DNA from 3 places in the Pseudoduganella sp. R-43 genome. Region 2 is predicted to be linked to each of the others. Evidence: predicted binding sites of a transcription regulator. Region 2 holds the regulator's gene; each other region holds the start of a gene.
What was found. The regulator sigma-54, encoded in region 2, starts transcription at its own class of promoters, with help from an activator protein. The targets are predictions, from matches to a motif close to TGGCANGNAANCTGCTTT.
Positions count from the first base shown of each region.

Region 1: the regulator sigma-54 is predicted to act here: its motif matches at 1,480-1,497, upstream of adh (aldehyde dehydrogenase).
Region 3: the regulator sigma-54 is predicted to act here: its motif matches at 2,427-2,444, upstream of pepA (flocculation-associated PEP-CTERM protein PepA).

Region 1 is NZ_CP183988.1:6,750,287-6,754,399, forward strand. It holds gene adh (aldehyde dehydrogenase) at 1-1,441, opposite strand, end outside; gene ACN9M3_RS30835 (beta-propeller fold lactonase family protein) at 1,569-2,507, opposite strand; gene ACN9M3_RS30840 (TonB-dependent receptor family protein) at 2,658-4,113, shown strand, end outside.
Region 2 is NZ_CP183988.1:955,542-959,654, forward strand. It holds gene lptA (lipopolysaccharide transport periplasmic protein LptA) at 1-271, shown strand, start outside; gene lptB (LPS export ABC transporter ATP-binding protein) at 274-1,029, shown strand; gene ACN9M3_RS04480 (RNA polymerase factor sigma-54) at 1,039-2,535, shown strand; gene hpf (ribosome hibernation-promoting factor, HPF/YfiA family) at 2,608-2,967, shown strand; gene ACN9M3_RS04490 (enoyl-CoA hydratase/isomerase family protein) at 3,043-4,113, shown strand, end outside.
Region 3 is NZ_CP183988.1:561,246-565,358, reverse strand. It holds gene ACN9M3_RS02660 (GMC oxidoreductase) at 1-619, shown strand, start outside; gene ACN9M3_RS02655 (SDR family NAD(P)-dependent oxidoreductase) at 606-1,400, shown strand; gene pepA (flocculation-associated PEP-CTERM protein PepA) at 1,458-2,351, opposite strand; gene ACN9M3_RS02645 (glycosyltransferase) at 2,510-3,718, opposite strand; gene ACN9M3_RS02640 (molybdopterin biosynthesis protein MoeY) at 3,733-4,113, opposite strand, start outside.

The sequences.
Region 1 (4,113 bases), 1.0 Mb from region 2:
GGGTCTCGCGGCCAATGCCCGACTGCTTGTAGCCGCCGAACGCAGCGTGGGCCGGATAAAGGTGGTAGCAGTTGGTCCAGACGCGGCCGGCCTGGATGGCGCGGCCCATGCGGAAGGCGCGGCTGCCGTCGCGGCTCCAGACACCAGCGCCCAGTCCGTACAGGGTGTCGTTGGCAATCGCCAGCGCTTCGTCTTCGTCCTTGAAGGTAGTGACCGATACCACCGGGCCGAAGATCTCTTCCTGGAAGATGCGCATGGTGTTGTCGCCTTTGAATACGGTTGGACGCACGTAGTAGCCGCCTTCCAGGTCGCCGGCCAGCACCTGGCGCTCGCCGCCCGCCAGCAGTTGCGCGCCTTCCTGTCGGCCGACGTCCATATATGACAGGATCTTTTCAAGCTGCTCCTGCGAAGCCTGGGCGCCGATCATGGTGCCGTGGTCCAGCGGGTTGCCTTGCTTGATCGCTGCCACGCGTTTCAGCGCACGCTCGATGAAGCGTTCGTAGATCGATTCCTGGATCAGCACGCGCGATGGACAGGTGCAGACTTCGCCCTGGTTCAGCGCAAACATGGCAAAGCCTTCCAGGCATTTGTCGAAGAAGGCATCGTCAGCCGACATCACGTCTTCGAAGAAAATGTTGGGCGACTTGCCGCCCAGTTCCAGAGTGACCGGGATCAGGTTCTGCGCCGCATAGCCCATGATCAGGCGGCCGGTGCCGGTTTCGCCGGTGAAGGCCACCTTGGCGATACGCTTGCTCGAAGCCAGCGGCTTGCCCGCTTCCAGGCCGAAGCCGTTCACCACATTCAGCACGCCAGCCGGCAGCAGGTCGCCGATCAGCTCCAGCAACACCATGATGGAGGCCGGGGTTTGCTCGGCTGGCTTGAGCACGACACAGTTGCCGGCGGCCAGCGCAGGGGCCAACTTCCATACCGCCATCAGGATCGGGAAGTTCCATGGAATGATCTGGCCGACCACGCCGAGCGGTTCATGGAAGTGATATGCATAGGTTTCGGAGTCGACCTGCGCCACCGTACCCTCCTGGGCGCGGATGCAGCCGGCGAAGTAGCGGAAATGGTCGATCGCCAGCGGAATGTCTGCCGCCATCGTTTCGCGGATCGGCTTGCCGTTGTCGATGGTTTCAGCGGTCGCGATGAGCTGCAGGTTCTGCTCCATGCGGTCAGCCATCTTGTTCAGGATATTTGCACGCTCGGTCGGCGAAGTCTTGCCCCATGCAGCCTTGGCTGCGTGCGCGGCGTCCAGCGCCAGCTCGACATCCTCGGCGGTGGAGCGTGCGATCTCGCAGAAAGGCAGGCCGGTGATCGGCGTGATATTGGCGAAGTACTCGCCTTTGACCGGCGGGACGAATTTGCCGCCGATGAAGTTATCGTAACGGGTCTTGAAGGGATTGGCGACGCCCAGTTTGCTGATGTCGGCGAGATTCATGTCGTCCTCTATATTGAGTGGTTGTGGGTACTGCCTTATTCGCAATTGCCGTGCCAGCGGCTTTTGCTCCTTGGCCGAAGCACCGCGCAACAACAACTGTTCCAAACTTGAACAACTGTTGCGCAAATCAACGGATCACCACGCCCCAGGGCAGTTCGCCGACCGGGATATCAGCCACCTTGCGTGCGGTAGCGGTATCGATCACCGAGACTTTGTTGGAGCGGCCGTTGGCGACATAGAGCTTGCTGCCGTCCGGAGTGATCGCCATATTCCAGGGACGCTTGCCGACTGCAATCGTGGCGGTCACTTCATTGCGGGCGGTATCGATTCGCATCACGCTGCCGTCCATCCCGTTGGAGACGTACACGCTACGCCCGTCCGGGTGGACGGCGATGCCGTTTGCATTGCGTCCGGCGGGAATGGTGGCCAGCGTGCGCAGCGTGGCCGGGTCGATCACGTACACTGCATTCGCCATCTCGCACGCGACGTACACCCGGCTGGAATCGGGCGCGAAGCCGATCCCGCGCGGGCGCAGGCCTACCGCGACGGAGCCGGACTGGCGGCGCTGCGCCACGTCAATCACGTCGACCTGCTCCGCCTCCTCGGCGCTGACATAGAGGTAGCGGCTGTCCGGGCTGAAGACTGCGTGCTCCGGATTGCGGCCTTGCACCGGGATATCCGCCAGCCGCGCGTGGGTGACGGCATCGAACAGCGCCACGCTATTGCCCTCTTCCACGGCTACCGCCACCAGCTTGCCGTCCGGCGAGACGCTGACGCCCTCCGGCGAGCGCCCCAGCGCCAGCGTTACGCTGCTGCCCGCCATGCTGTCGATGGCCAGCAGGCTGCCGCTGGAGGCATCGCTGACAAAAAGCTGGCGCCCGCCCGGATCAATGCCGATGCCGCGCGGCCGTTTTCCGGCATTCAACTGGCGTACCACGCTATCGGTTGCGGTATCGATGACGCTGATGGTGCCGGACTTCTCGTTCGGCACATAGGCGAATGGCGCGGCAAAAGCGAGGCTGGCGGCGCCTGCAGCACACAATGCTGCGAACGGGTTTGCCTTCATGATGTCTCCTTTGGTATGGTGTGTGCCCGTTAGTTATGCAAGCGATATGCCAGCAAACGTGCGGCCTGTCGTTGGCTTGGCAGGCATATTGCTTATGTGATCGGGAGACCCGCGCAGCGGGCACGCTGAACCGATCCGAGGAGACTGAACATGAACCCCATTCGCTTGAACGCCATCGCCGCCCTGCTGGCCAGCCTGTTTTCCCCCATGCTGGCGCATGCTGCGTCGGCCGAAGCCACGCCGGAAGGCGCTGCGATCGCCGACGTTGTCGTCATCAGCGGCAGCCGCGTCGAGCATTCCAGCTTCGACCTGCCGGCCGCGATCAACGTGCTCGATGCACAGCACATCCGTGACGGACAGTTGCGCGTGAATGCCTCGGAGTCCCTGGCCGCCGTTCCAGGCGTGGTGGTGCAGAACCGGCAGAACTACGCACAGGACTTGCAGGTTTCTTCGCGCGGGTTTGGCGCCCGGTCGGCTTTCGCCGTGCGCGGCGTGCGCCTGATCACAGATGGCATCCCGGCCAGCATGCCGGACGGCCAAGGCCAGGCCGCTACCTTCAACCTGGACATGGCAGAGCGCATCGAGGTGCTGCGCGGCCCCTACTCCGCCATCTACGGCAACCATGCCGGCGGCGTGATCCAGCTCTTTACCCGCGACGGCGAAGGTGCGCCGACGGTGGAAGCCAGCTTTGCCGCTGGCAGCGACGGCCTGCGCAAGACCGACCTGAATGCGCAAGGAAGCGCTGCCGGCATAGGCTATGTGCTGGATGCCTCGCGCTTCGATACCGATGGTTACCGCGACCACAGCGCCGCCCGCCGCGACCAGGCGATGGCCAAGCTGACCATGCAGCCGCTACCCGGTGCGAAGCTGGTGCTGGTCGCCAACGGTCTGCGCCAGGAGGACACGCAAGACCCGCTGGGCGTAACCTGGGCCACTTGGCAACGCGACCCGCGTGCCGGCGAAATCGATGCCACCGACACGCAAGTACCCAAGCGCACGCTGGCGGAGCGCTATAACACCCGCAAGAGCATTGACCACCAGCAGGGAGGCGCCAGCTGGGACCAGCGCTTCGAGTCAGGCCGGCTGCACGTCGGCCTGTGGGGCGGCAATCGCCGCGTGACGCAGTTCCAGGCGTTTTCCAAAGGCTTCCAGGCGCCGGCCAGCCATTCGGGCGGAGTGGTCGACTTCGACCGCGATTTCTACGGCACCGACATCAACTGGCAGGACATGCGCGAACTTGCCGGCGGCAGGCTGACGACCACGGTGGGCGTCGAGTACGGCCGATCGAGCGATGACCGCAAGGGGTATGAGAATTTCATCGGCAATACGTTCGGCGTGCAGGGCAAGCTGCGGCGCGACGAGAACGACGTGGTGTCGAACACCGATCCCTACCTGCAAACGGAATGGCAGGGCGAACGCTGGCAGTTCACCGCGGGCCTGCGCCACAGCCGCATGCGAGTATCAGTGGACGACCATTTCCTGGGCAATGGCAATGACAGCGGCGCCCTGCGCTACAGCCGGACTACGCCCCTGCTGGGAGTTTTGTACAAGCTGTCGCCGGCGGTGAACCTGTATGCGACGGCGGCGCGCGGCTTCGAGGCGCCAA
Region 2 (4,113 bases):
CCAGTGGGTGGAAGGCGATGCCGACCGCATCGAATACGAGGAACAGGTTGAACTGGTGAAGATGTTCAACAAGGCCACCATCCGCCGCCTGGAAGGCGGCAAGCAGAACGACGAAGTGCAGGGTGAGTTCATTTCTTACGACAGCCGCAAGGAATTTTTCAGCGTGCGCAATTCGGCCAGCGGGGAGAGCAAGCCCGGCGGCGGTCGCGGCACCATGGTGATCCAGCCGACCCGTACCGAACCCCCAGCGACGCCGACGGAGAAGAAGTAAGCATGCAAGCAAATAACTGCGCCAGCACGCTGGTCGTGCGCGGCCTCCAGAAAACCTATGGCAAGCGCCAGGTGGTGCACGACGTTTCGCTGCAAGTCGATTGCGGTGAAGTGGTCGGCCTGCTCGGTCCCAACGGTGCCGGCAAGACTACCTCTTTCTACATGATCGTCGGCCTGGTGGCTTCCGATGCAGGCACCATCGATATCGGCGGCACCGACGTGTCGAGCCTGCCGATCCACAAGCGCGCCACGCTGGGCCTGTCCTACCTGCCGCAGGAAGCTTCGGTGTTCCGCAAGCTGACGGTGGAAGAAAACATTCGTGCCGTACTGGAACTGCAGAAGGTGGACGGCAAGCCTCTGCCCAAGGCGGAAATCAACCAGCGCCTGGAATCGCTGCTGGCCGACTTGCAAATCGAGAAGCTGCGCGAGAACCCGGCCCTGTCGCTGTCGGGTGGCGAACGCCGCCGCGTGGAAATTGCGCGCGCCCTGGCCACCAACCCGCGCTTCGTGCTGCTGGACGAACCGTTTGCCGGCGTGGATCCGATCGCCGTGATCGAAATCCAACGTATTGTGCGTTTCCTGAAGGAGCGCAATATCGGTGTGCTGATCACCGACCATAATGTGCGTGAGACCCTCGGCATTTGCGACCGCGCCTACATCATCAACCAGGGCGCCGTGCTGGCCTCGGGCCGCCCGGACGACATCATTGCCAACGAATCCGTTCGCCGCGTCTACCTCGGCGAACACTTCCGCATGTAAACGAAGGCCATGAAACAAACACTGCAACTGCGAACCTCGCAACACCTGGCGCTGACGCCGCAGCTGCAACAATCCATCCGCCTGCTGCAGCTGTCCACGCTGGAGCTGCACCAGGAGTTGGAACAGCTGCTTGGCGACAATCCCATGCTGGAGCGCCTTGACGACCCGCTCGACCACTCGGTACGGCTGCTGGCCGATGGCGCCATCAGCCAGGGCAACGGCAATGGCGCCGAAGCTCCCGCCACGCCTTCGGCTGAAGGCCCGCAAGGCGAGGGCGGCGAAGCCCCGGCCGCTGCCGGCGAAAGCGATACCTATGAAGGCGGCGACCATGAAGCCGGCAACGGCAGCGACGACGCCGACTGGAGCGCCAGCGCCGGCAGCAAATCCGCCGACGACGAAGACAGCCGCCCGCAACTGGAAGCGTCCGGCTGCACGCTGCGCGAACACCTGCTCGAGCAGATGCGCGTCACCGTGCAGGAGCCGCGCGACCGCGCGCTGATGGAACTGATCATCGATGCGCTGGACGAGAACGGCTACCTGGAAGAGCCGCTGGAAGAAATCCACGAGCGCCTGCCGCCCGAGCTGGAAATCGAACTGGACGACCTGCGCTGCAGCCTGGTGCTGCTGCAAAGCTTCGATCCGCCCGGCGTCGCCGCACGCAATGCCTCCGAATGCCTGGCGCTGCAGATCAGGCGCATGCCCGGCGTGCCGCTGGTGACGCGCCGCATGGCGCTGACCATCGTCGAGAAGCACCTGGCCTGGTTCGCCCAGCGCGAGTTCACCAAGCTGAAGAAAGCGCTCGACTGCGACGATGAAGACTTGCGCGAAGCACAGTGCGTGATCCGCCAGTGCAACCCGCATCCGGGCGCCGAATTTGCGTCAGGCGAGTCAGACTACGTGGTGCCGGACGTGATCGTGAAAAAGGGCCGCGGCGGCTGGATCGTCACCCTGAACAACGACGTGGTGCCGCGCCTGCGGGTGAACGCGCTGTATGCCAACTTGCTCAAGCAAGGCAAGAGCGAGTCGCAGATGAATGGCCAGCTGCAGGAGGCCAAGTGGTTGATCAAGAATATGCGCCAGCGCTTCGACACGATCCTGCGCGTCGCGGAAGCGATAGTAGAAAGACAAAAGAACTTTTTCAGTCATGGCGCAGTGGCCATGAGACCCCTTGTGTTGCGTGAAATTGCTGATACACTGGGACTACACGAGAGCACTATTTCTCGCGTAACAACTCAAAAATATATGCTCACCCCGCATGGCATGTTTGAGTTGAAATATTTCTTTGGTAGCCACGTCGCGACCGAAGCCGGGGGGGAGGCTTCCTCGACTGCGATACGGGCACTGATCGTGCAATTGACAGGAGCAGAAGACCCGAAAAATCCTTTATCCGACAGTAAGATTGCGGACATGCTGGGTGAACAAGGCATGGTGATTGCGCGACGGACTGTTGCCAAATATCGAGAAGCGTTGAAGATCCCTCCAGTTAGCCTCCGCAAATCGTTGTAGTGCAGTGCATGGGTTCCTCTGTGCGTTTCGGCGTGCACGAACTCGAGAGCGACATCATCTTTAGGAGTGTGTATGAATCTCACCATCAGTGGACATCATGTCGAAGTGACCCCAGCCATTCGCGAGTACGTGCAGAACAAGCTGGAACGAGTCAAGCGCCATTTCGATCAAGTAATCGATATTGCTGTCATCCTGACTGTAGATAACCTCACCGAGAAAGAGAAACGCCAGAAAGCCGAAATCAACCTGCGCATGTCTGGCAAAACTGTTTACGTCGAAAGCCTGTCGCAAGACCTTTACGCCGCCATCGATACCCTGATTGATAAACTGGATCGCCAGGTCATGAAATACAAGGACCGTGTGCAGAACCACAGTCATGCGGCCATCAAGCATTTCCCGGATACGTATGAGGCACCACCCACCGCCATGTAAAGGACTGGCCGTGCAGCACACCAAAGGGCGCAATTGGCGCCCTTTTTTGCGACCAGTGTGCGTTAGAATATTTGCATGAGCGAACACGTACACACCCAACTCTCCAACGGTACCGGCTTCATCACGCTGGACCGCCCCAAGACCCTCAATTCACTGTCCCTCGACATGGTGCGCGCGATGACGCAGGCGCTGCTGGCATGGCGCGACGATGCGTCGGTGGCGGCGGTCGTGGTGCGCAGCAGCAGCGAACGCGCGCTGTGCGCAGGCGGCGATATCCGCTTCTTCCACGACGTCGGCCGCGGCAATACGCAAGGCGGCAGCGCGCTGCTGGAAGACTTCTTCACCGAAGAATATGCGCTGAACCATTTAATCCATTTCTACCCCAAGCCTTATGTGGCGCTGATGGATGGCGTGGTGATGGGCGGCGGCATGGGCATCGCGCAGGGCGGGCCGGAGCGCGGCGTGCGCATCGTCACGGGCCGTACCAGGATGGCGATGCCCGAGGTGAACATCGGCCTGTTTCCCGACGTGGGCGGCAGCCACTTCCTGTCGCATGCGCCGGGCCAGCTTGGCATGTGGCTCGGCCTCACCGGGCTGACGGTCGGCGCCGCGGATGCGCTCTACCTCGACCTGGCTGACTACTTCGTGCCGGAAACTGAACTGGCCGGACTGGCCAAGCTGTTCGAGTCGACGCCCGGCAAATCGTTGCGCGATGCTGTCGCGGTCTTTGCCGGCCCGCACAACGCCTTCGCCGGCGACAGCGAACTGGAAGCGCAGCGCGCCCTGATCGATCAGCATTTCTCGGCGGGCTCGGTACCCGCCATCATGGATTCGCTGCGAGGCGACAGCACGCCTTTCGCGCAGAAATCGCTGAAGGCAATGGAATTGCGCTCGCCGCTGATGATGAGCGTGACCCACGAGCTGCTGAAGCGCGGCGCGTCGCTGGGCGTGTCCGACTGCTTGCGCATGGAGCGCAACCTGGTGCGCCGCAACTTCGAACACGGCGAGATTTTCGAGGGCGTACGCGCCCTGGTGATCGACAAGGACAACCAGCCGCAGTGGAATCCTGCAACGCTGGCCGAAGTGACGCCCGCCATGGTGGAGCGCTTCTTCGAACCATGCTGGCCGGCCTGGGCGCACCCCTTG
Region 3 (4,113 bases), 390 kb from region 2:
CGGCTTCAACGACTTCTACCAGCGCGGCGGCCAAAAGCTCGGCTCGGTGCAATCGTTCGGCCGCCTGCCGCCGGTGCCGGTGCTGGCGGCGTCGATGGAAGACGACCTGCGGCAAGGCGCCCTGCCCTGGCTGGCGCCCCTGTTCAAGCTGGCGCAACCGGTGATCAAGCCCATCCTCAGGCAATTCGTGCACGAGCGCCTGGTGCTGGCCAGCACGCTGGAAGACTTGCCGTATGCCGACAACCGCGTCACGCCGGCCAGCGGCGATGCGCGCCTGGCGTTCGAATATCGCGTGCGCCCGCATGATGCGGCGCGCATCGAAACGATGCGCCGGCTGATGAAGGATGCGCTCAAGCCCTATGCCTTCGACCTGGTGAAGCAGGCCGACAACAACCAGCGCATCGCCCACGCCTGCGGCACCTGCCGCTTCGGCAGCGACCCGCGCAGCAGCGTCCTCGACGCCAGCAATCGCGCACACGGCCTAACCAACCTGTACGTGGTCGACGGCTCGTTCTTCCCGTCCAGCGGCGGGACCAATCCCAGCCTGACCATTGCCGCCAATGCCCTGCGCGTGGCACGCCAGCTGACAGGAAAAGGAATTTACGATGATCAAGCTTGAAGATTTGCGCGGCCACTGGGCGCTGGTGACAGGCGCCTCGGGCGGCATCGGCGCCGAATTCGCGCGCGAGCTGGCGCGCAACGGCGTCAACGTGGTGCTGGTCGGGCGGCGCGAAGAGCGCTTGCAGGAACTGGCCAGGCGCGCGGTGCAGGAACTGGGCGTAAAGGCTGAAGTGATACGCGTCGACCTTGCCAAGCCAGGCGCAGTGGCCCATGTGAAGGAACGGCTGGATGCGTTCGGCATCCGCATTCGCCTGCTATGCAATATCGCCGGCATCGGACGCTGGAACCGCCTCGAGCATTGGGAACTCGATGATTACCGCGACATGATCGAGGTCAACAACCGCGCCATGGTCGAGATGTGCTACCGCTTCCTGCCCGACCTGGCATCCTACCCGAGCAGCGCTGTGATCAATGTGTCCTCGCAGGCGAGCTACCAGCCGGTGCCCTACATGGCCGTGTATGCCGCCTCGAAAGCCTTCGTGCAAAGCTTCAGCCAGGCCCTGCATGGCGAATGGAAGGAGCGCGGCATCCTCGTGCAAACCCTCGTGCCGGGCCCGACCGACACCGAATTCGACGCCAAGGCCGGCGCCTACGCCAGCGCCCTGGTTGCGCGCGGCAGCACGGCCGAGGTGGTGCAGGCTTCGCTGGCCGGCCTGGCCAAGGGCGACCCGGTGGTGGCCTCGATCAAGGGCACCTACAAGCAACGCTTCTTTGCCGGCCTGTTCCCGCACAGCATGGTGATCCGCGAAGTCGCCAAGATGTTCAAGCCGCCGCAATAAATAAAAAGGGGACGTACCCCTTGAAAGGGTACGTCCCCATTGATTTCCTGCGGCAGCTCAGGCGCGGCGGCGCAGGCGAGCCAGGCCCAGCAGGCCAATGCCCATCAGCAGCATGGTGCCTGGTTCCGGCACACGGGTGAAGCGGTTCGAGCCGTCCACCTTGAACAGGATGTCGTTGCCGGCCACCAGGTCGGTCGCGAACGGGTCGCCGTTATTGCTCGAGCCATTGCGGTGGAAACCGGTGGTGGTCGAGGTGTCAGCCGGGTAGTTCAGGCTCGACTGGAAATCGATGCCGAACAGCAGGCTGGTGACGCCTTCCAGGTAGTTGGCGTCGATGAAGTCGCCGGGCGACAGCATGCCGGCGTGCAGGCGGGCGGAACCCTGGCCATTGTTAGGCGCCAGCAACTGGAACACGGACGAGTTAGTATCGATGGTCAGCAGGGCGATCATGATGCCGTCGTCGAAGCCCACGCCGGTGGCGGTGTTGGCGTTCTGGTTGGTGTCGAAATAGATCGCGACCTGGTTCTGGCCCGGGGCCAGGTTGAAGTTGGCGGTGGCGGTGCCGCCGGGGCCTGGCACCACGCTCGACACCACCTCGGTCATGCGGGCAGCGATGGTGATCTCGAACAGGCCGTCGGCCGAACCGTTCGCTTCACCGTCCAGCCTGCCGCCCAGGGATGGGCTGCCGGTGCCGCCGGCCTTGCCCACCAGGGTTGCCTGGTACAGGAAGTCGAACTTGGTGCCAACCGCCAGCGGCGCACCGAAGGGGCCGATGCCTTTGGCCAGGCCGCTGCCGGTTTCGGCCCAGTCCAGCGAATTGACATTGGTGGCCAGCACGTTGGTGCCGTCCTTGATGGTGAAGGGGGTGATCACGTCTGCCTGTGCAGCACCGGCAGCGAACAACAGGCCGGCTACAGTAGCGAGCGGGAGCAGTTTGCGGAAAATCTTCATTGATTGACTCCTGAGTTAAAAGGGGCTGTCTGACCTTTTGCTGCTATCTGGCCTTGCAGCGGGCACAAGCTCCTATGAGCAATAGTTGTGCCAACTTCCCGGTTTCCTTAGAAATCAATACCTTGGCTTGTTACCGTTAGTACCACGTTGATACTAACTTATGCCTTTGTAAGGATTTTCGACAGTAACTTGCTAAACGCTTCCGAAGAGCGATAGTTTCTGAATATGTCCATTAGTTGACGCGCCGCAAGGCCAGCCGCCGGCGTGGCCAGCAAGCCTTGCACCGCCTGCTGCAAGGCGGCGCCATCGAAGCGGTCGGCGCGCAGCAAGGCGCCGGCGCCGGCGGCAACGATGCCCTCCATGTTGAGGAACTGGTCGAGGTTGCCGGCGATGCCGACCACGGGCACCCCGGCCGCCAGCGCCTGGTGGCTGGTCGGGCTGCCGCCATTGCAGATCACCAGGGCGGCGCGGCGCGCGGCCTCCTCGCCGGGCAGGAAGTCGGCCACCCGGGCATTGGCCGGCACGGCATCGAGCTTGACCATGCCGACGGTGGCGGCCAGCACCGTCACCGGCAAGCCGGCCAGGGCCTGCAGCACGGCGGGCAGCAAGGCGCCGTGGCCCGAGCTGCCCACGGTCACGTAGACCAGCGGGCGATCGGTGGGCAACTGGTCCCACCAGTCCGGCACCGGCAGCGGCGGCGACCACAGCACGGGGCCGATGAAGGCGTGGCTGGCCGGCAGGTCGTGCGGCGGGAACAGCTGCGGCACGTCGGCATACAGGGTGTGGTCGGCGTCGGTGTAGACGCGGTTCAGGTCCCAGCCCAGCGAGGGCAGGCCATGCCGGCGCCGCACCCGGTTGAGGGGAATGGTGTGCAGGGCAAAGGCCAGCGGGCGCGCCAGCTTGAACAGGGCATTGGCCAGCGCGATCGGCAAGAAGCGCGTGAGCGGCAGGCTGGGCACGATGTAGCGCTGGTGCACATACGGGCTCCAGTAGGCATTGATCAGCGAAACATAGGGCACGCCGGCCAGGCGCGCGCTGACCGACAGCGACAGGCGGAAATCGCCCACCACGATATCGGGCTGGACCTGGCGCAGCAGTTGCAGGTCTTCTTCCACGTAGCCGTCCAAGGTGGCGGCATCATAGACCGGCTTGCCGTCCGCCAGGGCTTGCAGGAATTGCTGGTTCGAGATGCTGTGGATGGTCCAGCGCACCAGGTCCGCGCCCTCGAAGCAAAAGGCGTAGCGCTCGGCGCAGGCAAAGTGCACCTCGTACTGTTCGCGGTCGAGGCTGGCGGACAGGGCCAGCGGGCGGCCCACGTGTGCCAGGGTCACCGCTTCGGCCAGGAACAGGATTTTCTTGCGTGTCATTGCGCGGTACCGGCTTACTTCATCAATTCAGCCAGGGGCTTGCGCAGCGAGCGCGCCTTCGGCGCCTTGCCGGCGCCAAGCCGGCCCATGAACACGGCCGTTTCCGGCGCCGCGCCGATCACCCCGGTGAGCTGGCCATACAGCCGGCGCGCCGATTCCTGCAGCCTGTCCAGGCGCGTGAAGCGCAGGGCGTTGCGCACATAGCGGCCGAAGATCAGCGGCGTCATTTCCGGCTGCATGTGCAGGCCCAGCGCAGTGAGCGTCAGCCAGAAGCGCTGGGTAGCGCGGCCGGCGGCCACGTAGTCGTCGATGCCGGCCGGCGCGGCCTTGGCGCGAATCACGAAGTGGGCGGCGCAGGCGATGCCGGGCAGCAAGTCCATCTGCAGGCGCGGCGC